Frankia casuarinae: one gene and its partner. The protein of the gene in region 1 interacts with the protein of each later gene in a pairwise test. Links are inferred from orthologs where the notes say so. Each region holds a gene or a part of one and is shown on either strand. Other genes may lie near its edges. The genes, in order: thrS and rplA.

Region 1 (15,353 bases):
CATCCGCGCAACCCGCGCCGAATGTGGGACGCCCGGCCGGTGAACCGCAGAACGCCGCCGCGGTGCTCTGGGGCGGCGAGGTCGTCGCACGTTACGCCAAGCATCACCTGCCGAACTACGGCGTCTTCGACGAGTTCCGCTACTTCGTGCCCGGCATGGCCTTTCCGGTGCTGCGGCTGCACGGGATCGACGTGGGCCTGACGATCTGCGAGGACCTGTGGCAGCAGGGCGGGCCGATCACCGTGGCCCGCCGGTCCGGGGTCGGCCTCGTCCTGTGCATCAACGGCTCCCCTTACGAGCAGGGGAAGTCCTTCCAGCGCGACGCCCTGTGTGCCGAGCGCGCCCGGGAGGCCGCGGCCGCCCTGGCCTACGTCAACCTTGTCGGCGGGCAGGACGAGCTGGTCTTCGACGGGGACTCCCTCGTCGTCGACGCCGCGGGGGAACTCGTCGCGCGGGCGCCGGTCTTCAGCGAGGCGCTGCTGATCACCGACCTGGACCTGCCCGCGGCCGGTTCCGGCCCGGCGCGGGCGGTGTCCGGGGCCGTTGACGCCGGGGCCGTTGACGCCGGGGCCGTTGACGCCGAGGACGGCACGACGATGACGGTGACGCGCACGGTACTGGCCGCCGAGCCGCTGGCACCGTTCGCCCCCCTGCCGCCGGTCGTCGCCGACCGCCCCGAGCCCGCCGGGGAGCTGTACACCGCGCTGGTCACCGCCACCCGCGACTACATCCGTAAGAACGGCTTCTCCTCGGTGGCGCTCGGGCTGTCCGGCGGTATCGACTCCGCGCTCGTCGCGACCATCGCGGTCGACGCGATCGGCGCCGACGCCGTCCACACTGTCGCCCTGCCCTCGGGCTACTCGTCGGGGCATTCGGTGACCGACGCCGCCGAACTCGCCCGCCGCCAGGGCACGCGGCACGCCGTGGTGCCCATCGAGCCGATCGCCGCCGCGTTCCGCGCCGCCGCCGCCGCCCTCGGCGGGTTGCACGGCCTCGCGGACGAGAACCTGCAGGCCCGGGTACGCGGAACGCTGCTCATGGCGTTGTCGAACCAGCATGGGCACCTGATCCTCACCACCGGCAACAAAAGCGAGCTGGCAACGGGGTTCTCCACCCTCTACGGAGACAGCGCCGGCGGCTACGCCCCCATCAAGGACGTCTCGAAGACCCGCGTCTGGGGGCTGGCGCGCTGGCGCAACGCCGCCGCGGAGAAGCGTGGCGAGGTGCCACCCATTCCCGAGGAGATCATCGTCAAGGCGCCGTCCGCCGAGCTCGCCCCGGGTCAGCTCGACTCCGACCGGCTGCCCGACTACGGCATCCTCGATCCCGTCCTGGACGACTACGTCAGCCACGACCGGGGCCGGGCCGAGCTGATCGCGGCCGGGCACGATCCGGCCGTGGTGGACAAGGTGATCCGGCTCGTCGACCTCGCCGAGTACAAGCGCCGCCAGAACCCGCCCGGGCCGAAGGTGACCTCCAAGGCGTTCGGCCGCGACCGCCGACTGCCGATCACCTCCCGCTGGCGCGAGAACCCGCCGGCCTGACCAGCCGCGCGGGCCGGGGCCAGCCGCGCGGCTCAGACCTGGCGGCGGCGCTCCACCGCGTCGAGGATCTCCGCGACGGCCTCGTCCACCGGCACGCCATTACGCTGCGTCCCGTCTCGAAAACGGAACGACACCGCACCCTGGGCGACATCGGAATCTCCGGCCAGCAGCATGAACGGCACCTTCTGCTTCTGCGCCGTACGGATCTTCTTCTGCATCCGGTCGTCGGAGGAGTCGACCTCCACCCGAAGGCCGTGTGCGGCGAGCCGCCGGGCGACCTCGTCCAGGTACGGCACGTGCTCGTCGGTGATCGGGATGCCGACCACCTGCACCGGCGCGAGCCACGGCGGCAGTGCCCCGGCATAGTGCTCCAGCAGGATGGCGAAGAACCGCTCGATGGTGCCGAACAACGCCCGATGGATCATGAACGGCCGCTGCCGGGTCCCGTCCGCGGCCTGGTACTCCAGGCCGAAGCGCCGCGGCAGCTGGAAGTCCACCTGGATGGTGGACAGCTGCCAGGTCCGGCCGATGGCGTCACGGGCCTGCACGGAGATCTTCGGCCCGTAGAAGGCACCGCCGCCCGGGTCCATCACCAGTTCCAGGTCCTGCTTCTGCGCGGCCTCCCGCAGCAGTTCGGTGGCCTGCGCCCACTCCTCGTCGGTGCCGACGGCCTTGCCCGCCGGCCGGGTCGACAGCTCCAGGTAGAAGTCGGTCAGCCCGAAGTCGCGCAGCAGCCCGAGCACGAACGTCAGCACGCTGTCGAGCTCGGTGGGTAGCTGCTCGCGGGCGCAGAACAGGTGCGCGTCGTCCTGGGTGAGCCCGCGCACCCGGGTCAGGCCATGGACCACGCCGGACTTCTCGTAGCGGTAGACCGTGCCGAACTCGAACAGCCGCAGCGGCAGCTCCCGGTACGACCGGCCCCGCGACCGGAAGATCAGGATATGCATCGGGCAGTTCATCGGCTTGAGGTAGTAGTCGGTGCCGCCGTCGAGCTGCATGGGCGGGTACATGCCCTCGGCGAACCAGTCCAGGTGCCCGGAGATCTGGTAGAGCTCCGACTTGGTGATGTGCGGGGTGTTGACGAACGAGTACCCGGCCTCGATGTGCCGGCGCCGCGAGTAGTCCTCCATCGCGGTGCGGATCGCGCCGCCCCTGGGGTGGAAGACCGCCAGCCCCGGGCCGATCTCGGTCGGGAACGAGAACAGGTCAAGCTCCGCGCCGAGCTTGCGGTGATCGCGCTTCTCGGCCTCGGCCAGCCTGGTCTGGTAGGCCTTGAGCGCGTCGCGCGACTCCCACGCGGTGCCGTAGATGCGCTGCAGCTGCGGGTTCTTCTCGCTCCCCCGCCAGTAGGCCGCGGCGGAACGCAGGATCGCGAAGGCCGGGATGGCCCGGGTGGTGGGCACGTGCGGCCCGCGGCAGAGGTCCTTCCAGCACAGCTCGCCGGTCTTCGCGTCGAGGTTGTCGTAGATGGTCAGCTCGCCCGCCCCGACCTCGACACTCGCCTCGGCGTCGTCGGCCGCCGTGTCACTCGACTTCAGCCCGATCAACTCGATCTTGTACGGTTCGTCAGCGAGCTCCGCGCGGGCCTCGGGCTCGGTGACGACCCGCCGGGAGAAGCGCTGGCCGGCCCTGATGATCGCCTGCGCCCTCTTCTCGATGGCCCTGAGGTCGTCCGGGGTGAACGGGGACTCGACGTCGAAGTCGTAGTAGAAACCGTCGTCGATGGGCGGCCCGATGCCCAGGCGTGCCTTCGGGAAGAGCTCCTGGACCGCCTGGGCGACGACGTGCGCGGTGGAGTGCCGGACGATCGCCCGCCCGGCCGGCGAGTCGATCATGATCGGCTCGACGACGACCCCGTCGGCGAGAACATGAGCGAGATCACGCTGCTGACCGTCAACCAGAGCCGCGATCACGTTCCGGTCGTCGGCGAACAGCTCGGCGGCCGTCGTCCCGGTCGGCACCACCCGCGGATCGCTGCGCTGGGCGTGCTGAACGGTAACGCGGACGTCGGACACCGAATCTCTCCTGTTGCGCTGGGAACACGGATGCGGGGATCGCGTCGCCGGTGCGTCGCCGGCCGGCAGGCGGCCCCGCGGCGGGCCTTCCTGGCCCGTTCGCGATGCTACTCGCGGACGCATGGTGCCCCCGGCGAGCGGGATGCTCAGCGTGACGGGTGCGGCTCAGCGTGACGAGCGTGGCTCAGCGTCACGCGGACGCCTCCGCCGTCGGCCGCGCACCCTGCCGGCAGCGGATGCCACCGAGGATGGTGTCGACGATCTTCGCGATCCGCGTTCCGCTCACCTCGCAGTCACCACTCATGTACTGCCGATAGGCGACCGGCCCGACCAGCATGTCGACGACGAGGTCGACGTCGACGTCCGCGGCGAGTTCCCCCGATTCGATGCCGCGCCGGAGCATGGCGGCCGCTTTCTCCCGCGACGGCTCGATCACCTTCTGCGAGTAGGTGGCGAACAACTCCGGGTGCGTGCTCCGCTCGGCGACGAGCTTCGGCATGATCCGCCCGGACAACGACTGGAGGTTGTGCCGGCGCAGCGCGTTCAGCCAGGCCACCAGGTCGTCGCGCAGGGAGCCGGTCTCGACCGCGTCGAGGCTGTCGGCCAGGGTGTCCAACGCGTCCCCGATCAGGGCGTCCTTCGTTGGCCACCGGCGATAGACCGTCGCCTTGCCGACCCCGGCGCTGGTCGCCACCGCCTCCATCGACAGGCTCGCGAAGCCGACCGTCGCGAGCTCGTGCAGCGCGGCATCGATGATCGCCTCATCGCAGCGGGTGTCCCTCGGACGACCGGGAGCGCGGGAGACGCGGACCCCGGAGGGCACCCGGTCGGACGGTCGCCGAGGATGCGCAGCGCGCACGTCCCGGGTGGCCATCAGGCGGGACACCGGCCTGATCCCCCGCCCGCTCCGTCGCCGCCGTGCCGATGCATCCGCATGGAAAGGCCACCCGCCACCTTGATCGCGCCGCACGTTCTCGCCGCACTTCAAGATCAGCATACGTCCCAGCCGGTCAAGACGCATCCGTTTGCCATGGCAGCGGCGTGGCGTGCGTCGCGTTCCACCCCGATCGGGCCACGGTCCACCACGAAACCACCGCCCGAACGCCCCAGCCCGAACAGCCACCTCGGGGCTGGGTGGATCTGCTCCACCACGGGCTCTCCGCGTGGCGGCCGTTGGTGGCAGCATGAGGGGGACGCCGGGACGCCCAGCGCCCGGACGGACGTACAGGAGCGCTCATGGATGCTTCAGACACACCCACCCACCCGGCGCCCCACCCGGCGGACCCGGCGGCGACGCCCTACGGCGCGCCGACCACGCCGCCGCGGCCACTCCGGTCCCGTTTCACAGTGCGCGACGTCGCCGCGGCGAAGAACCGGGGCGAGAAGTGGTCGATGCTGACCGCGTACGACGCCACCACCGCCGCCGTCTTCGACGAGGCGGAGATCCCCGTCCTGCTGGTCGGGGACTCGGCCGCCAACGTCGTCTACGGCTACGACACGACCGTGCCGATCACCGTCGATGAGCTGCTGCCGCTGGTCCGGGCGGTGGTCCGCGGAGCACCGCACGCGATGGTCGTCGCCGATCTGCCCTTCGGGTCGTACCAGGGGGGGCCTGCCGAGGCACTGGCGAGCGCTACCCGCTTCCTCAAGGAGGGCGGGGCGCACGCGGTGAAACTCGAGGGCGGTTCCCGGGTGGTCCGGGCGGTGGACGCCCTGGTCGGCGCCGGCATCCCCGTTATCGGGCATCTGGGGCTGACCCCGCAGAGCATCCACACCATCGGGGGCTACCGGGTCCAGGGCCGCGACGAGGCCGGCGAGATCCTGCTGGCCGACGCGCTGGCGCTCGAGGCGGCCGGCGCGTTCGCGGTCGTGCTCGAGGTGGTTCCCGCCGATCTGGCCACCCGGGTGACGAAGGAGTTGCGCATCGCCACCGTGGGTATCGGAGCCGGCTCGGGATGCGATGCCCAGGTGCTGGTCTGGCAGGACATGGCCGGGCTGAGCGGCGGCCGCACGCCACGGTTCGTCAAGCGGTACGCGGATCTGCGCACGATTCTCGCGGACGCCGCCCGAGCCTACCGCGCGGACGTCCGGGACGGCAGGTACCCGACGATCGAGCACAGCTACTGATCAGTCACCCGGCCGGCGGTGCCGGCGGCGCTGTCACCCCGGTCCATCGCCGGTCCGGGCCAGCGCCGCCGCGAGCACGGACCACGCATCGACCAGGGACGGGCCGTACCAGGTCAGCAGGCGGCCGGACACGCAGACCGCGGGCGCGCTGAAGGTCTCGGGCCCGTCCGACGGGCTGAAGGGGTACGGCTCGTCGGGCAGGACCACCAGGTCATGGGGCGGGACGGCCGCGGGATCGATCCGAGGGTAGCGGTCCGGCGAGTCCGCCAGCACGTTGTCGACCCCCAGTCGGCGCAGCACGTCGCCGGTGAAGGTGTCCCGGCCGACCGCCATCCACGGCCGGCGCCAGATCGGCACCAACGCCCGCCGTCGCGGTCCGGCGGCCGGCACGGCCCAGGCCTGCCGGGCGACGTCGAGCCAGCCGGGACGAGCCAACCCGCAGGCCAGGCGCAGCATCCGGTCCAGGCTCACCAGAGCCTGATCGACCGTGGTGGGGGCGGTGACCCACACGGCGAACCCGGCCCGGCGCAGCGCGGCGAGGTCGGGTTCCCTGTTCTCCTCGGCGTTCGCGCAGACCAGGTCCGGGGCCAGGGAGACGATGGTGTCGAGGTCGGGGTTCTTCGTCCCCCGGACCCGAGCGACGGCCAGCCCCGCGGGATGGCTGCACCAGTCGGTGGCACCCACCAGCAGACCGGGCGCGGTGACGGCGATCGACTCGGTGAGGCTGGGAACGAGCGAGACGATCCGTTCCACCCGCGCCGGAACCGCCACCGGGTGGCCCAGGTCGTCCCGGGGGGCCGTCCCCGCCTCTCCTTCCCGCCCATTCGCCACCGCGGCCACATCCAAACGGGCCACATCCAAACGGGCCACGTCCGGACGTAGCCCGTCCGGACGCCGCTCAGACATCGGTGACCCGCAGGCCGGCGTGTGACTTGTACCGGCGATTGACCGAGATCAGGTTCGCGGTCAACGCCTCGACCTGACCGGCGTTGCGCAACGCGCCGGCGTAGATGCCCCGCATGCCGGGAATGCGCTCGGCGAGCGCGGCCACCAGATCGGTGGCGGCCCGATCGTCGCCGAGGACCAGGACGTCCGTGTCGATCTTCGTGACCGCGTCATCGGCCAGCAGCACCGCGGAGACGTGGTGGAAGGCCGCCACGATGGTGCTGTCCGGCAGGACGGCGGCCGCCTGCTGCGCGGCGCTGCCCTCGGGCACCGCGAGCGCGAAGGCACCCCCCTTGTCGAAGCCGAGGGGGTTGACGCAGTCGATCACGATCTTCCCGGCCAATGGCTCCCGCAGGGCGGCCAGGGTCTGGCGATGGCCCTCCCAGGGAACCGCGATGATGACGACATCGGCGCGCTCGGCGACCGTGGCGTTGCCCGCGCCCTCGATGCGCAGGCCGGGGCGCGCGAGCGCGGCCGCGGCCTGCTGGCCGCGTTCGGTCGAGCGGGACCCGATCAGTACGAGATGGCCGGCGGCGGCGAACCGCAGGCCGAGGCCCCCGCCCTGCGGACCCGAGCCGCCGAGGATACCGATGGTCAGCGCGGGGACGTCCGGCCGGACGCGGTCAGTCGAAGCCACCCTGCCATCCTGCCCGATCCGGGCTTTGGCCGCCCGGCTGCGTGACACCCGTGAAAGCGTTCCCAGAACGGTGGGAACCAACCCGTTCACCCTCCGACATGACGATGCATGACAAGTACACCCCCTTGCGGACAGCTCCTTGCAATGAGGGACTATGCAGAGACAACGGGACAGCTACGTGCCCGATTTTTCCGAGCTCGCCCCCCGCGGGGAGATCCGGATCGACCGGGTCCATACACGTCGCCACCGGCAGAGGAGCAGCCCACGTGACTGACAGCTACAGCTCTTGGACCGCGACACTTGGTGAGCGAGTAGACACGAAAAGCGAAACCGCCGGTACTTCCAGGAACCCCGCGCGCGCATTGGTCTCAGATGGGCCGTACCGTTCCGTTTCACACACATCGAGCAGATCTTCGGAGTCAGGCGAGAGAGGTCGAGCAATGGCGGACGTGTCGGTTCGCTTCGCGATGACAAACGACAGCGAAGTGGTGCTGAACCTGTCGCTGCCGCAGGCACTGCGCCTGATGGAAGCGATCGCCCGCAAGGTGGGCGAAACCCTGGCCGAGCGCAGCACGCAGACGGTCGGCGGTGTCGGCGGTGTTCCCGCCTCGGCCCCTTCCAACGGGATGCCCAGCCTGGGGCCGTACACCCCATCCTGAGCATCCACGTGCCGCGCCGGTCCACCTGTCCCCACGCGACGGCATCGCGCCACTTGGCGCGTTCTCACGGGGACAGTCCCGGGTGGACATCCGCCCGGGACACCGACCATCGCTCAGAACCGGGGCGGTGCCCCGGCGAAACTCACGGGTCCGTCATGCACGGGCCCGTCACGCACCGGTCCGTCCGCGGGCCCCAGGTCCGGGAGTGGTGACCGATCGAGCCCAGGGCCGCGCCCAAGGCGCGTGGATGCGAGGCCGCGTACACCTCGCGAAGCCGGTCCACCGTCACCAGGGTGTAGATCTGGGTGGTACTGACCGAGGCGTGTCCCAGCAGCTCCTGCACCACCCGGACGTCGGCGCCGCCGTCGAGCAGGTGGGTGGCGAAGGAATGGCGCAGCACATGGGGTGAGACCCCCTCCACACCGGCCGCGAGCGCCGCCGTACGCAGCACCGACCACGCGCTCTGCCGGGACAGGCGATTACCGCGGCGGGACAGGAAGACCGCGGGCCCCGAGCGGGGGGCGACCAGCGTCGGCCGCCCCACCCGCAGGTAGTCGGCCACCGCGGCGATGGCGTACCGACCGAGCGGGACGATCCGGTCACGTCCGCCCTTGCCATGCAGGCGCACGGAGGCGGCCTCCAGATCGAGATCGTCGACGTCGAGACCGACGGCCTCCGAGATCCGGGCCCCGGTGCCGTAGAGAAGCTCCAGCAACGCGGTCGCTCGCAGACGACGGACGGCCTCGGCCGGTTCCACCGGCTGCGGTCTCCCGGACGGCTGCGGTCTCCCGGACGGCGGCGGGGATCCCGGCGGGGGCGCACCCGCGGCCGCGGCGAGGACGGCCACCACCTGGTCGATGCTCAGGGCCTTCGGTAGCCGCCGGGGAGGCGTCGGCGGTCGAACCGGCCGGGACACGTCCTCGGGGACGTCACCCTCGTCGGCCGCGAAGCGGTGCAGCGACCGGACGGCGACCAGCATCCTCGCGACCGACGCCGCGGCAAGCGGCGGGTGCGTGTCGTCACCGGTGCGCAGCACGGCGGCGAATCCGGCAACCTCCGCCTCACCGACCGCGTCCAACGAGGGCAGACCGCATGCGGAGAGATGATCACAATAGCGGCGCAGGTCGCGACGGTAGGCGAGTACCGAGTTGCGCGCGAGTCCGCGTTCGCCCTCCAGATGGTGGAGATAGCGCTCGATGACGCCGGCAGGCGTGCCACGCAGCTGGGACAGCTGGGACCCGGCTCGATGATCCGCAGGCCGGGGCGGGTCGTCCGGGCCAGCCAGGTCGTCCGGGCCAGCCAGGTCGTCCGGGCCAGCCAGGTCGTCCGGCCCAGCCAGGTCGTCCGGCCCAGCCAGGTCGTCCGGGCCGGGCCGAGGTGCCGACGGACGATGATCCGAGGACCCGCCGACGCCGGATGCCGAGGCCGCGGGGGGGCGCAGCCGGAATACCCGGTCGCCGTCGGTGACTCCCATCATCGAACTGATAGTAGGACCTGCCCCCCGTTCTCCGTTGGTGCCTATCCACATACCGCGTTTCCGCGGCTATCCTGGCGACTTGTGCGGGCGGGCAACGGGTCGTCACGGTACGCCGCACGGCTGGGGGTCGTCATCGCCATGCTCGTCATCCTCACGGGCGCGGGCTGCGGCGGCGACCAGCACGAGCCGTCCGGGGCCGCGATCCCGGCCCGCCCCGGTTCCCAGAACCGGGGCACGGCCGTCTCCGGCGGCCCTTCCGTCTCCGGTTCGGCCCCCGGTTCGGTCGATGACACGCCCGCAGCCGCCACCCGCACGGTCGAGGGCTACTTTCACGAGATCAACGAGGCCGCGCGGGCCGGTCGGGTCGCGGTTATCGCGCCGACGGCGCTCGGTGGCTGCCAGCCCTGCGCCCTCGACGTCGGGGTGACCCGCTCGCTCCAGCAGCGGGGGCTGCGCGCGGACGGGCCGGCCTATCAGCTGAGCGACGTGCTCGCCCGGCCGCGGGCCGGGCTCGTCACCGAGGTGGACTTCACCGTGCGGACCCGGGCGGTGGGGCTGCTGGACCCGGCGGGCCGGCGGGTCTCCGACGCCCCGGCCGTGCCGACCCGGGTCGGCACGGCCGAGCTGTCGCTCACCGACCACGGCTGGCGTATCCAGACCCTGCGCTACGCCCCGGCCCAGGCATGACCACCGGCCCGGGGACGACCGGCCCGCACGCGACCACCGCCGCCCGCACGACCACCGCCGCCCGCACGACCACCGCCGCCCGCACGACCACCGCCGCCCGCACGACCACCGCCGCCCGGCGCCGCACGATCCCGCGCCCGGCGCTGATCGCGGTCGGCGCGCTGCTACTGGTCGGCCTGACCGGCCTCGCCGGCGGCGCGACGCCCGCCGCCGCGGCGCCCGGACGCACCGTCCCGGTGCCCTGCGTCGGCGCGCTGTGGGGTACCTGTGACACTCGGGCCACGGACAACGGCTACCAGTACCGCTACCACGACGGAGCGCTGGAGCGCGTCGGGATCCCGACCGGCTCGGGGGCCCGGCGGAGCGCGGCCTGCGGCCAGGACTGTCCGGACGACCCGGCGGCCGTCTGTGACCTGCTGACCGCGGTCGGGCCGGATCCGGCGATGGACGCGCAGGCGCGGGCCCAGTACGACCAGGCGGTGGCGGGCTGCTTCAACTACCTGCTGCCCGCCGGCGCGGTGCCGATCGCCCAGGTGCAGGCCGCGCTCGCCAACTACCTGCGCGAGAGACTCCTGCCGAAGCCGTCCATCGTCATTGCGCCGTCCGGCCGCAGCTTCGCGAACCTGGCCACGATCCTCTACACCCCGGTGCCCGACTCGTTCACGTTCAACGTCGACCAGCCGGTCGTGGCGACCATCAGTGCCGTTCCCCACTATCACTGGGAGTTCGGCGACGGCGAGACCGGCCCGGACGCTCCCGGCCGGCCCTACGACCCGGCGATCTCACCGCGCGATCATCCCGAGGCCTACGTGGCGCACGGCTACGCCCGGCCGGGCCGGTACCAGGTGACCCTCGCGGTGACCTGGGATGGCACGTTCACCGTTCCCGGGGTCGCGCAGGCGTTCCCGATCGCCGCGGTGACCCTCGCCGCCGCGGCGGGCCTCGTCGTCGACGAGGCCGCCGGCGTGCTGGTCCACAACGACTGACGCCACCGCGGGACCGACGCCACCGCGGAGAAACGGGGGCCGCGGCGCGGCGGTGGCTCAGCCGCGGTGGGCGGGACGAGCGGGCCAGGGTGCGTCGGGTGGGCGCAGACCGGCGTAGTTCTCGGCGCGTGCCCGGGCCGTGGCCAGCAGCCCGATGACCGCCATCGCGTTGGTGATCTCACCGCGCAGGACCCGTTCGACGGCGTCGGTGAAGTCGATGCGGGCGAGACCCATCTCGGCCTCCTCGTGCACCGGCACGTACCGCTCGGCGGCCGGGATCTCGTGCAGCCCGCGGGCCAGGAAGAGGCGGTAGGCCTCGTCGGTCATCCCTGGCGAGGCCCACACGTCAACCAGCAGATCGTAGCGGTCGGCGCGCAGCCCGGCCTCCTCGGCCAGCTCCCGCGCGGCGGCCGAGGACGCCGGCTCGCCCGGCACGTCGAGAATGCCGGCGGGCAGCTCCCACAGCGGACCACCGACGGGATGACGGTACTGATGGACCATCACCACCCGATCGGCCTCGTCGAGGGCGACCACCCCCACGGCGCCGGGATGCACCACCACATCACGCTGCGAGATGTCGCCATCCGGCATCCGCACCTGATCGCGGCGGACGGAGATGACCCTCCCCTGGTAGGCCAGGGTGCTCTCGGTGACCTCGTACCGGTGCGGGGTCGCCGTCACGGGGACACCAGCGCGGCGGTGCCGTTGGAGCTGACGCTCGGCCGGGACGCGCTCGCGCCCCGGCGGATACTCCCGCCGGATCGACCAGCCGTGACGCCGCGGGTCTGCGCGGCGCCGTTCTCCGGGACGCCGTTCTCCGGGGTGGGGGCGTCCTCGCTCGGCAGGTCCACCGGCAGCATCCCGCGGCGGCGGTCCGCATGCGCGACCGCCGCGGCGACGAGACCCCGGAACAACGGATGGGCCCGGGTCGGCCGGGACCGGAACTCCGGATGTGCCTGGGTGCCGACGTAGTACGGATGCACATCGGCGGGCAGTTCGACCACCTCGACCAGGCGGCCGTCCGGTGACGTCCCGGAGAAGACCAGCCCGGCGGCGGCCAGCCGGTGCCGATAGTCGTTGTTCACCTCGTACCGGTGCCGGTGGCGCTCGGCGACCTCGGCGGCGCCGTATTCACGCTGGGCGAGCGTGCCGGGCGCCAGCACGCACGAGTACAGGCCCAGTCTCATCGTGCCGCCCATGTCCCGGGTGCCGGCCACCACCTCGTGCTGGTCGGCCATCGTGGAGATCACCGGGTGGGGGGTCTCGGGGACGAACTCGGTGGAGTTCGCCGCCTCCAGGCCGGCGAGACTGCGGGCCGCCTCGATGACCATGCACTGCAGGCCGAGGCAGATACCGAGGGTCGGAATGCCGTTCTCGCGGGCGTGCCGCAGCGCGGTGAGCTTGCCCTCGATGCCCCGCACCCCGAAACCACCGGGAACGATGACCCCGTCGATCCCGTCGAGCAGGGTGGCCGTCGCATCCGGGGAAGAGCACTCGTCCGAGGTGACCCACCGCAGGTCCACCCGGGTGTCGGTGGCGAAGGCGCCGGCGCGCAGGGCCTCGGTCACCGAGAGGTAGGCGTCGGGGAGATCCACGTACTTGCCGACGATCGCGATCGTCGCCGTGTTGGCCGGGTGGTGCACCCGCCGCAGCAACGTGTCCCACTCCGTCCAGTCGACGTCGCGGAAGGACAGCCCGAGCCGACGCACCACGTAGGCGTCGAGGCCCTCGCGGTGCAGCACCCGGGGGATGTCGTAGATGGAACTCGCGTCCGGCGCCCCGACGACGGCCTCGTCATCGACGTCGCACATCATCGCGATCTTCTTCTTGAGCGAATCGGGCAGCGGCCGGTCGGACCGGCAGACCACGGCGTCGGGCTGCAGGCCGATGCTGCGCAACGCCGCGACCGAATGCTGGGTCGGCTTGGTCTTCAACTCTCCGGAGGGGGCGAGGTAGGGGACCAGGCTCACGTGCACCGTCAGGGCGTTGTCCCGACCGACCTCGTGGCGTACCTGACGGATCGCCTCCAGGTAGGGCAGCGATTCGATGTCCCCGACGGTCCCGCCGACCTCAGTGATCACCACGTCGACGGAGTCATCGGCCAGCCGCCGGATCCGGTCCTTGATTTCGTCGGTGATGTGCGGGACGACCTGGACGGTCTGGCCCAGATAGCCGCCGCGGCGTTCCCTGGCGATGACGGCCGAGTAGACCTGACCCGTCGTCACGTTGGCGCTGCCGTCGAGGCTGACGTCGAGGAACCGCTCGTAGTGGCCGATGTCGAGGTCGGTCTCGGCCCCGTCGTCGGTCACGAACACCTCACCGTGCTGAAACGGGTTCATCGTTCCCGGGTCCACGTTGAGGTAGGGGTCGAGCTTCTGCATCGTGACACGAAGTCCACGAGCCTTGAGTAGTCGACCAAGGCTCGACGCGGTCAGTCCCTTGCCGAGACTGGACGCAACCCCGCCGGTGACGAAGATGTGTTTGGTGATATGCGCCTGACCCACCCGAAGCTCCCGTGGTTACGCCGCCGGTCCGGCCCCGGCGCCTCCACGGGACTTCACGGTAACAGCTCCCCCGCGCGACGCCTCCAGCGCAATGCGGGGACTCTGCCATAAGGGTGAGTCATGGCCCTCGGTTATCACCTTCGGTGACTGCCTGGACCACCGCAGGATGTCCGACCTCCCGACCGCGGTGGCACTACGGCAGCGCCTTGTCGGCCTCCGCGGCGGCGAGCAGCTCCTCGGCGTGCCCACGGGCCAGCGGGCTCTCCTCCTGGCCGGCGAGCATCCGGGAGAGCTCCCGCACCCGGCCGGCGTCGTCGAGCGTGACGATCCCGCTACGGGTGACCGATCCGTCGTCGGCCTTGTGGACCACCAGATGACGGTCCGCGAAGGCGGCGACCTGCGGCAGATGAGTGATACAGATCACCTGATGGGTGCGGGCGAGGCGGGCGAGGCGCCGGCCGATCTCCACCGCGGCCCGGCCGCCGACCCCGGCGTCCACTTCGTCGAAGACCATGGTCGAACCGGTGTCGGCGGCGGCGAGGACGACCTCGATCGCGAGCATGACCCGGGACAGCTCACCGCCCGACGCGCCTTTCTGGACCGGCCGCGGCGGCGCCCCGGGATGCGGTATCAGCCGCAGCTCCACGTCGTCGACGCCGAACGGTCCGAACGCGACGACCCGCAGGCCGACCGGCAGACCGGCTGGATCGTCGCGCTGCGACACGGCGGCCTCCACCCGGGCCCGGGGCATCGCGAGCCCGGCGAGCTCGGCGGCGACCGCCGCACCGAACCGGGCCGCCGCCTTGGTCCGGGCCTCGCTGACCTCCTCGGCGAGCCGGGCCAGCTCGGCGGTCAGGCTGTCCCGCCGGGCGGTGAGCGCCTCGACGCTGTCCCCGGCGCCGTCGAGTTCCAGCAACCGGCGCCCGGCCTGGTCCGCCCAGGCCAGCACGCCGTCAATGCCGGTGCCGTGCGCCCGGGTCAGGCTGGTGAGGGCGGCCTTGCGCGCCTGGGCGTCGGCGAGGCGCACCGGGTCGGCATCGATGCCCTCCGCGTAGGAGGCGAGGTCCGCGGCGACGTCGGTGAGCAGCATCCCCACCTCCGTGAGCCGCGTGCCGAGGGCAGCGAGCTCGGCGTCAAGGGCGGACTCGCCGGCGATGACCCGCTGGGCCGCGGCCACCAGATCGACCGCACCGGGCTCGTCCGACCCGGTGGCCGGATCGCTCATCAGCGCGGCGTGCGCGGTCCGCGCCGCCCGCACCAGGGTCTCCGCGTGCTCCAGCTTGGTCAGCTCGGCGTCGAGGGTGACGTCCTCACCGGGGCTGGGGGCGATCCGTTCCACCTCGTCCAGGCCGATGCGCAGCAGCTCCGCCTCCTGCTCGCGTTCACGCACCCGGTCGGTGATCTCGGCGAGCTGCCGACTGACCCGGGTCAGCTCCCGGTACACACCGCCGTAGCGGGCCAACGGCCCGGCGACGGCGGAACCGGCGAACCGGTCCAACGCGTCACGCTGGGTGGACGGCTTGAGCAGGCGCTGCGCCTCGGACTGGCCGTGCACGGCGATCAGCTCCTCGGCGATCTCGGCGAGGACACTCGCCGGAACCGAGCGGCCCGCGACCTGCGCCCGGGACCGGCCCTCCGCGGTCAGGGTCCGACCGACGACGAGGACGGCGCCCCCCGGATCCTCGTCGAGGTCGCCGCCGACTTCGCGGACCCGGGCCGCGACAGCCGACTCGGCACCGATGACGAGCCGACCCTCGACAAAGGCGCGATCG
Region 2 (10,482 bases), 3.1 Mb from region 1 along the record:
GAGGTGGGGCCCGCCACGGTCACCGGCTGGCGGGCCGCCCGGCTGCGTGGTCGGCTCTATCCGGGCCTCGTGCCCACGGCCGAGGCGGACGGGCCGGATCGGGCCACCGCCGGCCTCGTCCTCCTGGGGCTTGCCGCACGGGAACGGGCGATCCTCGATGCCTTCGAAGGCGAGGCCTACGAGACCCGTCCGCTGCTCCTGACCGACGGGCTACCCGCCATGGCCTACCTTTGGCGTGATCTCGCCGAGGCGATGCCGGAGAACTGGGACGCCCGGGTCTTCGCCGACCGTCATCTCACCGACTACGCCCTGCGGTGCGCCACCTGGCGGGCGGGGCTGGCCGATCCGGCACCCTAACCGCGAGCTGACCGCCTGACCGCGAGCCGCCGTTCAGCCGGTGGTGGGCGGCCGCGGACCCTCTTCGCGCCGGACGCCGCCCCCGGAGGTCACCCGGGTGCCACCGGTCTCGGTGAGGCGACCGACTCCGGCCTCACGCCCGGCGGAGACCCCGGCCTGGTCGCTCGGATACGGCTCCTCGTACCCGGCTCTGGCCCGAGGAGCATCGTAGGTGCACAGTACGTAGATGACGACTACGTCGATCGCGATGATGACGACGGACCAGACCGGGAACGCCGCAAGGAACGCCAGCTGCCCGATGGCGTTGATCGTCGCGATTGCGACCCCTCCCCAGCGGGCGGCCTCGTTACGGGCCGCGATGCCGAAGGCGATCAGTATCTCGACGACGCCGACCACGATCCACAACCAGCCCCAGAAGGTGGTGTCGGCGTAGATCACGCTGGTCCCGCCGTTGAGGTTGTTCACCACGACGGTGTAGTCGCGCAGGGACGCAATGCCGTAGATCAGGTTGTGGAAGCCGACGATGAACATGATGACGGCGGCGAAGGTGAGCCATCCGTTCAGCGGGCGTGCCACCCGTGTTCCTGCCATCTCATCCTCCCCGGTCGTACTCGCGGCGGATCGCTCTGCCCGCATGGTGCGGTCCGTCGTTGTTCGGTAGTCATACGACCACCTCTCCGCCGCGTAGGTGCGATACCCACGGTAGGCCGCCGTCACCCATCGTTGTGTCCGTCGGGCCGGAGGCGGTTCTCTCCGGCCCGGGACACGATCAGGGAGCGGTGCCGGCGCCACCCGCCACACCCACGCCACTCTTGCCGGTGCCGTTCTTGCCGGCCGGCAGTGTCGTGACCGCGTTCGTCGCCGCGCTCCAGCGGAGCTTGCCGAACTGAAAGGTGCTCTCCCGTCCGCCCGGGACCGAGTACTCGTCGGTGATCGGAAGCCCGAGGCTCGACGTCGTGCCACCGAGGCCCAGATAGGTCCGCAGGATGCGGCCGTGGACCTCGTGCGCGCCGATGGCCGGGTGCCAGTAGATCCAGCCACCCTGGAACTTCGCCTGAAGCGTCTCCGGGGCCGTGGCGTACTCGACACCGCTCACCGGCCGGCGCAGGAAGCTGTTCGTTCCGCCCAGCTCCAGGAACTTCGTCGCGATGGATCCGTGCAGGGCCTGTACGCCGGTCGCCACGGACCAGAAGGCCAGGCCGTTGGAGTAACGCTGCCAGCGACCGCCACCGCCGGCGGGCAGTTCGCTGTCGACGGGCGTCCCAACGGCCAGGCGGGTCAGCCCGGCGGTCGCGTACCACTTCTCGATCTCGCTGCGGGTGCCGTCGGCCTGTGCGGCGAGCGCGGTCAGCGTGCAGCACAGCACGTTCAGATCGACATTTCCCATGATCCCCGGGACATTTCCACTCGAGGTGTACTGCCACAGCGCCCACTTGGTCCAGCCGCCGGGCAGCCAGCCCGGGGTCGCCTTGTTGTTGTAGATGGCGAACCAGAACGGATACCGGGCGAAGCTGTGGTTGTCCGCCAGCTTCTTGGTCCAGAACGAGCGGTACGTGTAGAGGATGGGCGCCCGGCCGGTCTCGGTCTCGATCTTCTCGAGGAACGCCCGCGTCCAGGCGGCCAGCGCGGCGGGATCGAGTCCTCCGTCGTCCTCGAGGTCGAGCACGGGGGCCAGCTGCCCGGCGGCGCGGGTCAGCCCGCTCACCGTGATGAAGCGCTGTGCCTGGTCCACCGCGGTCGAGATCGGCCGCGCCGGCCGCGCGTAGTGATAGGCCCCGACCACCAGACCGGCTTTGGCGGCCGCGTCCCGGTCCGCGGCAAAGTACGGATTGGTGTAGTTCGGTCCTTCGGTGGCCTTAATGATCGCAAAGCTCAGGCCGGAGCCGCGCGCTGCGGTCCAGTCGATGGGGCCGCCGCCGGGATGCTGCCAGGAGGCCACGTCGATCCCCCGTGGCCAGGTCGGGGACGGCACCGCGCCCTGGGCGACTCCGGTGGTCGCGGTCAACGCCCCCGCGGTGATGGCCAGCGCCGCGATGCTCGTCACCCGCCGGGGGAGGGGGATTGGCAGCAGGGACGGGCGGGTGTCGACCCGCCGCCGCGTCGACCCCGGAGGAGGGCCGTGGCCTTCTTCATCCGGGTGGCCAGACGTGGGGGTGGTGGTCGGCAGGGTGGTGGTCGTAGGCACGGTGTCGCCGGCGGTGGGACCGGGCCGGACCTCGCGTGTCGTCGGATACCGGCTGGAACGGTGCATAGGACGCATGGGCAACCCTCGATGCTCGGGAGGCGATGCTGGGGAGGCTCGCCAGGCGGTTGGCCACGCCGGCAGCGGCGCACCAACGGGTGCTCCACACGCTAAGCATCGAAGAGATTACTTACAGCTATCAGTGTGAGTGGCGTCCAGGTAGGTCGCTACGGATAGTTGTTCCCGTCGGCAATCTCCGCATGTTTCGATGGAACGGAGTGAGGGTCGGGCGTACTGGCGTGTCATGGGGCGGACCTGGCGGTCAGGGCAGGGGGGTCGTTTCCGGCCGGCGTAGCGCCGACGGGGCCAGCGGGGGCCCTCACGCCGGTCGCCGGGAGGACCGGTCGCCGGGAGGACCGGCGGGTTCGGGGACGAAGTGGGTGAGGGGGTCACCCAACCCCGCCTGTCGTCGTGTAACCTGAGCTCCGCGGCCTCGCCCCTTTAGCTCAGTCGGCAGAGCGTCTCCATGGTAAGGAGAAGGTCTACGGTTCGATTCCGTAAAGGGGCTCCACGTTCCGCCTTCGGGTGGGTTCGTGTCCGGGGGGATGTCCGCCGGTCCTCCCGCGGGGTAAGATGTTGGTCGGGCCGCCGCAAGCAGGTGGACCATCCTAGCGGTGTAGCTCAGTCTGGCAGAGCAAGCGGCTCATAATCGCTGTGTCGCCGGTTCAAGTCCGGCCACCGCTACCAGCAGTGTGCGGCCTACCGCGGAGCCCGTGCGGGATCGCGGTTCGCCGCGCCGCCTGACCTGTTCAGCAACCGACTTAGGAAGAGGCATCACGCCGTGGCCGCCACTGACGTACGCCCGAAGATCACGATGGCGTGTCAGGTGTGTAAGCACCGGAACTACATCACGCGCAAGAACCGTCGCAACGACCCGGACCGCCTCGAACTGAAGAAGTTCTGCCCGAACTGCGGCAAGCACACGGAGCACCGCGAGACGCGCTGACGTTGCTCCGGCGGCTGCCCATCGGCGCGTCCGGGCGCCCGTCCCCACCTGGACGGGCGGGGTCGCTGAATCCTCCGTGCACGTATCTACGTTCCGCACCGGTAGCCGGTCAGGGAAGTCCTTGGCCGGCTTCCTGGCATGCCAGCCAAGATTATCGACCGATGGCGGGCGATGTGGTAACCACGTAGAGACACCCTGGTCATCCCGCTGATGGCGCGATCGGAGTTGCGATGCCGCTCAATCAGGACTTCGTGGGACGAAGCTCGGTTTCCCCCGCCCCGTTCCAGGTCGGGCGCGAGCACATCCGGAGGTTCGCCGAAGCGATCGGGGACGACAACCCGCTGTACCACGATCTGGAGGCCGCGAAGGCCGCTGGTTATCCCGATCTCGTGGCTCCACCCACGTTCCTCATCACAGTGATCCCCGGAACCCTCGGGGTGCCCACCGACGATCCGGAGCTCGGCCTCGACTTCTCTCTGGTCGTCCACGGCGAGGAACGTTTCGTGTTGCTTCGGCCGGTGGTGGCCGGCGACGAGCTGATCTGCACCTCGACCCTGACCGGCATCCGGTCCGTGGGGACCAACGAGGTGCTCGTCGTCAACTACCAGTTCGCCACGATCTACGGAGAGCAGGTCGCCACCGGCGTGTGTGGGCTGGTCTCGCGCGGGACGGCTCCGCCGAGGCGCCAATGACACCTTTGCCGACAGGGTTGTCGGAGTCCCACCGGCCCCGCTCGGCTCCGGCGACCGCGCGTTGCGCACGTTCCGGGCGACCCCGGGCGTCCTCACGATCTGGAGAACGATGACCGCCACGGTGAGCTACGACGACGTCGAGGTCGGCACCGAGCTGCCGGAGCGACTTTTCCCGTTGCGTCGGGATGATCTTGTCCGGTATGCCGGTGCGTCCGGCGACTTCAACCCCATTCACTGGAGCGATCGGGCGGCCGCCGAGGCCGGCCTACCGGGAGTGCTGGCGCACGGCATGCTGACCATGGCGACGGCCGCGCGGTTGGTCACGGACTGGCTCGGGGACCCGGGCGCCGTGGTCGAGTTCGGGGTGAAGTTCTCCTCCCCGGTGATCGTGCCCGACGACGGCGCCGGCGCGACGGTGTCCGTGCGTGGCATGGTCGAGAAGAAGCTCGACGACAACCTGGTGGTGGTGAATCTCACCACCCGATGCGACGGAAAAAAGGTCTTGATGGCGGCCCGGGCGACCGTCCGGCTGCGCTGAGGCCTGCCGCGCGGCAGGTCCGGCCGCTGAGCCGCCCGGCGGCCTCAGGCCGCCTCGGCGAGCAGGGCGGAGAGGCGGCTGACTCCCTTGACGAGATCGTCGTCGCTCAGCGCGTAGGACAGCCGGGCGAAGCCGGGAGTGCCGAAGGCCTCACCCGGCACGATCGCGACCCCAGCCTCCTCGAGGATCAGCTGGCACAGATCCGCGGACGTGGTGGGGATACGGCCGCGCAGGGTGCGCCCGAGCACGTCCCGCACCGACGGATAGCAGTAGAACGCCCCGTCGGGCAGTGGGCAGCGGATCCCGGGCGTCTGCGACAGCAGGCGGTGCATCGTCTGCCGGCGGCGGTCGAAGGCGGTGCGCATCGTGGCGACCGCATCCAGCGGGCCGGCGACCGCGGCAAGCGCGGCGGCCTGGGCGACGTTCGAGACGTTCGACGTCGCGTGGGACTGGAGGTTGGTCGCGGCGGCTACGGCGTCCGCCGGCCCGACCAGCCAACCGACCCGCCATCCCGTCATCGCGTAGGTCTTCGCGACCCCGTTGACGATGATGCAGCGTTCGGCGAGCTCAGGTACCTCGGCGAGAACGGAGGCGAACCTTGTCTCGCCGTAGACCAGATGCTCGTAGATCTCGTCGCTGATGACCCAGATCCCGGCCTGCTCGGCCCACCGTCCGATCGCGCGGACCTCCTCGGGGGTGTGGACGGCGCCGGTCGGGTTCGACGGGGAGTTGAACAGCAGAACCTTGGTCCGCGGGGTGCGTGCCGCCTCCAGTTGTTCCACCGTCACCCGGTACCCGGCTTCCGGACCGGTGACGACGTCGACCGGGACACCCCCGGCCAGCCGGATCGACTCCGGGTAGGTCGTCCAGTACGGGGCGGGCAGGAGCACCTCGTCCCCCGGGTCGAGCAGCGTCGCGAACGCCGCGTAGACAGCCTGCTTGCCGCCGTTGGTCACCAGGACCTGGCTCGGCGAGACGATCACCCCCGAGTCTCGGGCGGTCTTCTCGGCGATGGCCTGCTTCAGCTCCGGCAGGCCCGCGGCCGGGCTGTAGCGGTGCATGCGGGGCTCACGGCATGCCTTCTCGGCGGCGGCGACGATGTGGTCCGGGGTTGGGAAGTCCGGCTCCCCGGCGCCGAACCCGATCACGTCGCGGCCCGCGGCGCGCATCGCCTTGGCGGTGGCGTCGACGGCGAGCGTTGCGGAGGGGGCGATTCCCCCGATGCGGTGCGAGATCCTGCTCATGGCCGCCATGCTGCCACGGCTGTCACACGCGTGTCGGATGCACGTCGGACGTACCGTGGGATCCGTCCGGACCCTCCGGCAACGGTCCTCCGGCCCGTCCGGCCGCATCCATTCGAACCTCCGTGACAGGCTGCCAGCCCCCTCGCCCCCCGCTACCCCCTCGACGCGATCGCCGTACGCGGAGTCCAGGCGGCAAAGGGGTATGCTCGATCCGCTCGGGTACCCATTCCGGTACATCGCCGTGCGGCTGGGCTATGCGCTACGTAGCGCATAGCCGGGGTATGGTGGCGTAGCGGTCGCAAGGATCCGGGTGTGTGTCTAGGGGCGTGGCTCAATTGGTAGAGCACCGGTCTCCAAAACCGGCGGTTGCAGGTTCGAGTCCTGTCGCCCCTGCGCTGTTCGACAGTTGGCTGGTTCGATGACGCTGGTTCGATGACGGAGTGGGTGGAGTTGAGTGGCGACCGATACCCGTGACGCGGCACCGCGCCCCAAGCGGGCTACGCGTGCCGCGGGTCGACGTCGGTATCGGCCACTTGTGTTCATCCGCGAGGTCATGGCGGAGTTGCGGAAGGTCGTCTACCCCGGGCGGAGTGAGCTGATCACCTATGTGCTGGTCGTGCTTGTCTTCGTCAGCGTGATGACGGCGTTCGTGGCTACCCTCGACTTCGGCCTCACGAAGGCGGTCCTCGCGATCTTCGGCTGACGGGTCCCACCGCCGGACAGGCCGGGGCCGAAGCAGGCGGTGGTCGCTGGAGCTGCCCATCGGCGAGCTGGCTGCCCGTCCGGCCCCACGCCCGCGCAGCGCCGCTTCGCGGGTCCACAGCAGCAGAAGTGTTCACGAGAGTAAGGATCGTCCGCGTGTCCCAGTCGCCCGAGCACGCCTCCTCCGAGCAGGGGGAGGCCCTCGCCCGTCTCGATCCCCTCGCGGCGTTCGAGCACGACGAGGTGGCGAGCACGGACGCCGGCGCCGAGCTCGGCGACGTCTACGCCACCGCCGAGGCCGATCCCACCGCCGAGGCCGATCCCACCCCCGAGGCCGATCCCACCCCCGAGGGTGCTTTCCCGGTCTCCCCGGCGGTCGGGACGGTGCCGCCGGCCCTGACCGACGACGATGCCGACGACGACGATGCCGACCTGCGGCGGGCGATCGAGGACGCGCCTGGCGAGTGGTACGTCGTGCACTCCTATGCGGGGTACGAGAACAAGGTCAAGACCAATCTCGAGACCCGGATCTCCAGCCTCAACATGGAGGACTACATCTTCCAGATCGAGGTGCCCACCGAGGAGGTCCCGGTGGTCAAGAACGGCAAGCGGCAGCTTGTCCAGCAGAAGAAGTACCCGGGTTACATCTACGTCCGGATGGATCTGACCGATCAGTCGTGGTCGGCGGTCCGTAACACCCCGGGTGTGACCGGGTTCGTCGGGCTCACCAACCGGCCCTCCCCGCTGCGCCGGGAGGAGGTCCTCTCGATCCTCGCCCCGGTTGTGCCGAAGGAGAAGAAGGTCGAGACCGTCCGGGTGCAGGAGTTCGAGGTCGGCGAGTCCGTCACCGTCATGGACGGCCCCTTCGCCACGCTCCCGGCGACCATCAGCGAGATCAACCTCGACGCCCAGCGACTGAAGGTGCTGGTCTCGATCTTCGGTCGGGAGACGCCCGTCGAGCTGCAGTTCAATCAGGTCGCGAAGATCTGATCCGCTCCGTAGAACCCCGGTAGGAAGACGAGCACATGCCTCCCAAGAAGAAGAAGATCACTGCGATCATCAAGCTCCAGATCAACGCCGGCAAGGCCACCCCGGCGCCGCCGGTCGGCCCCGCGCTGGGTCAGCATGGCGTGAACATCATGGAGTTCTGCAAGCAGTACAACGCGGCGACCGAGTCGCAGGCCGGCAACGTCGTGCCGGTCGAGATCACCGTCTACGACGACCGGTCCTTCACCTTCGTCACGAAGACCCCGCCGGCCGCGCGGCTCATCCTCAAGGCCGCGGGCGTGGAGAAGGGCAGTGGCACCCCGCACCGGGACAAGGTTGCCAAGCTCACCACGGCGCAGATCCGCGAGATCGCCCAGACCAAGCTCCCGGACCTCAACGCCACCTCGATCGAGGCCGCCGAGAAGATCATCGCCGGCACCGCTCGATCCATGGGTATCACGGTCGGCGAGTAGTACGCCCTCGCGTTCCCCCCACCACCGGACCGACCAGTGGGAGGGCGGCCGGGCGCAGGTGCCGGGTGGACAGGATGTGTCCACGTCGCCGCGTCCCTTCGACGGCCGTCCGCCATCACCACGAGGAGACAGACAGTATGAAGCGCAGCAAGGCCTACCGTGCCGCGGCCGAGAAGATCAACCCGGAGAACTTCTACAGCCCGCTGGAGGCGGTCCGCCTCGCGCAGCAGACCTCGACGACGAAGTACGACGCGACGGTCGAGGTTGCGATCCGGCTCGGGGTCGACCCTCGCAAGGCCGACCAGATGGTCCGTGGCACGGTCAACCTGCCGCACGGCACCGGGAAGTCCCCCCGCGTCGCTGTCTTCGCAGCCGGGGAGAAGGCCGCTGAGGCGAGCGCGGCCGGGGCCGACATCGTCGGTAGCGATGACCTGGTCGCCCGGATCCAGGAGGGCTTCCTGGAGTTCGACGCGACCGTCGCGACGCCCGATCAGATGGCGAAGGTTGGTCGGATCGCTCGGGTCCTGGGCCCCCGCGGCCTGATGCCGAACCCTAAGACCGGCACCGTGACGCTGGACATCGGCAAGGCCGTCTCCGACATCAAGGGCGGAAAGATCAACTTTCGGGTGGACAAGCAGGGTAACCTGCACATCGTCATCGGGAAGACGAACTTCACCGACACCCAGCTGATCGAGAACTACACGGTTGCCCTGGATGAGATCGTCCGGGTGAAGCCGTCCGCGGCCAAGGGCCGGTATCTGAAGAAGATCACCTTCACGACCACCATGGGCCCGGGTATCCCGGTCGACCCGAACCGCACCCGCAACCTTCTCGACGAGGGTGCCGCCGCCTGATCCGAGCCGTCCGGCGGCTCTCGCTCGTCCGGAGGCATCGCCGCACGAAGCCATGCGTGCGGCCGCCGGGCGAGCGAACAGGGGCGAGAACAGCGACGAACAGTCGCGTACACTGATATCCAGTTCCACACCGAAGACCGCTGGTTGCCGTCTCCGTTCCCGTCGAGGGCCACTCCTCGTCCGGTTCGACCGACGGCCGAAGGCCCCGGGTTCCCCGGGCGGCCCGCGCAGGTGACGGACGGGAAGTTCCGTGACGGATGCACGCAGCCGGGTGACACACCCGGTAGCGCCACCGCCGCCCTTCACGCCCCGTGCGCCTGCGCCGGGGCGTTCGTCATGTTCCAGGGGCGTTTCCGTATGACCAGCCGACACCCCGAAGGAGCCCCATGGCGAAAGCTGAGAAGACCGCCGCGGTGGCGGAGATCGTCGAGGAGTTCCGTGGCTCGACCGCTGCGGTGCTCACGGAGTACCGCGGTTTGACGGTGAGCCAGCTCACCGAGCTGCGGCGTGCCCTCGGCGAGGGCACGCGCTACTCCGTGGTCAAGAACACCCTGACCAAGATTGCGGCGGAGCAGGCCGGGGTCACCGGACTCGACGACCTGTTCGTCGGGCCGACCGCCGTCGCCTTCGTCAGCGGCGACCCGGTCGAGGCGGCCAAGGGCCTGCGCGACTTCGCTCGGGCGAACCCGGCACTGGTGCTCAAGGGCGGCTTCGTCGAGGGCAAGCCGATGACCGCCGACGAGATTCGCAAGCTTGCGGATCTTGAGTCCCGCGAGGTCCTGCTGGCGAAGCTGGCCGGGGCGATGAAGGGCACGCTGGCCGGGGCCGTCGGGCTCTTCGCCGCTCCGCTGTCCCAGGTGGCCCGGCTCGCCGAGGCGCTGCGCGAGCAGCGCGAAGGCCAGTCCGCCGGCGTCGCCGAGCAGCCGGCCGCCGAGGCTGCCGCCGAATAGCCGAGCGGCGCCACCATGGTGCCGCTCCGAGATCACAATCAGGTCGCTCGCAGTCACGAGCAGGCCACCCCGAATCAGGCATGACGAGGAAGGAACCGCCACCATGGCGAAGCTGTCGACCGAAGAGCTGCTGGACGCCTTCAAGGAACTGACCCTGCTGGAGCTCTCGGAGTTCGTGAAGCAGTTCGAGGAGACCTTCGGTGTCACCGCCGCGGCTCCGGTCGCCGTGGCCGCCGCTCCGGCCGCCGGTGGTGCGGGCGGCGAGGCGCCGGCCGCCGAGGAGCAGGACGAGTTCGACGTCATCCTTGAATCCGTCGGTGACAAGAAGATCCAGGTCATCAAGGAGGTCCGCGCGCTGACCAGCCTCGGGCTGAAGGAGGCCAAGGACCTCGTCGACGGGGCTCCGAAGCCAGTCCTGGAGAAGGTCGCCAAGGAGGCGGCGGACAAGGCGAAGGCGGCCCTCGAGGGCGCCGGCGCCACGGTCACCGTCAAGTAAG

What was found.
Region 2: the proteins of thrS (region 1) and rplA interact in binary tests that used the Escherichia coli proteins (3 or more experiments, as listed by UniProt). The link is inferred for Frankia casuarinae from one-to-one orthologs.

Annotation. Positions count from the first base shown.
Region 1 is NC_007777.1:3,723,225-3,738,577, forward strand. The notes cover bases 1,069-3,965. They hold thrS (threonine--tRNA ligase), read right to left. Parts: upstream 3,560-3,965; coding sequence 1,577-3,559; downstream 1,069-1,576. Other genes in these bases: FRANCCI3_RS15815 (NAD+ synthase), read left to right, coding at 1,069-1,544; FRANCCI3_RS15825 (TetR/AcrR family transcriptional regulator), read right to left, coding at 3,750-3,965. Outside these bases: more of FRANCCI3_RS15815, read left to right, coding at 1-1,068; more of FRANCCI3_RS15825, read right to left, coding at 3,966-4,445; panB (3-methyl-2-oxobutanoate hydroxymethyltransferase), read left to right, coding at 4,796-5,686; FRANCCI3_RS15835 (helical backbone metal receptor), read right to left, coding at 5,720-6,592; npdG (NADPH-dependent F420 reductase), read right to left, coding at 6,585-7,268; FRANCCI3_RS15845 (hypothetical protein), read left to right, coding at 7,709-7,927; FRANCCI3_RS15850 (site-specific tyrosine recombinase XerD), read right to left, coding at 8,070-9,401; FRANCCI3_RS15855 (hypothetical protein), read left to right, coding at 9,486-10,091; FRANCCI3_RS15860 (PKD domain-containing protein), read left to right, coding at 10,088-11,077; FRANCCI3_RS15865 (NUDIX domain-containing protein), read right to left, coding at 11,135-11,758; FRANCCI3_RS15870 (CTP synthase), read right to left, coding at 11,755-13,581; DNA repair protein RecN, read right to left, coding at 13,775-15,353. UniProt on the Escherichia coli protein: Catalyzes the attachment of threonine to tRNA(Thr) in a two-step reaction: L-threonine is first activated by ATP to form Thr-AMP and then transferred to the acceptor end of tRNA(Thr). The rate-limiting step is amino acid activation in the presence of tRNA.
Region 2 is NC_007777.1:651,635-662,116, forward strand. What follows is about bases 7,243-10,176. They hold rplA (50S ribosomal protein L1), read left to right. Parts: upstream 7,243-8,318; coding sequence 8,319-9,035; downstream 9,036-10,176. Other genes in these bases: nusG (transcription termination/antitermination protein NusG), read left to right, coding at 7,243-7,711; rplK (50S ribosomal protein L11), read left to right, coding at 7,747-8,181; rplJ (50S ribosomal protein L10), read left to right, coding at 9,422-9,985; rplL (50S ribosomal protein L7/L12), read left to right, coding at 10,089-10,176. Outside these bases: FRANCCI3_RS02800 (gamma-glutamylcyclotransferase family protein), read left to right, coding at 1-357; FRANCCI3_RS02805 (DUF7144 family membrane protein), read right to left, coding at 391-948; FRANCCI3_RS02810 (GH25 family lysozyme), read right to left, coding at 1,127-2,617; rpmG (50S ribosomal protein L33), read left to right, coding at 3,414-3,545; FRANCCI3_RS02830 (FAS1-like dehydratase domain-containing protein), read left to right, coding at 3,776-4,237; FRANCCI3_RS02835 (MaoC family dehydratase), read left to right, coding at 4,347-4,775; FRANCCI3_RS02840 (pyridoxal phosphate-dependent aminotransferase), read right to left, coding at 4,820-6,028; preprotein translocase subunit SecE, read left to right, coding at 6,474-6,722; more of nusG, read left to right, coding at 6,878-7,242; more of rplL, read left to right, coding at 10,177-10,481. UniProt on the Escherichia coli protein: One of the primary rRNA binding proteins, it binds very close to the 3'-end of the 23S rRNA. Forms part of the L1 stalk. It is often not seen in high-resolution crystal structures, but can be seen in cryo_EM and 3D reconstruction models.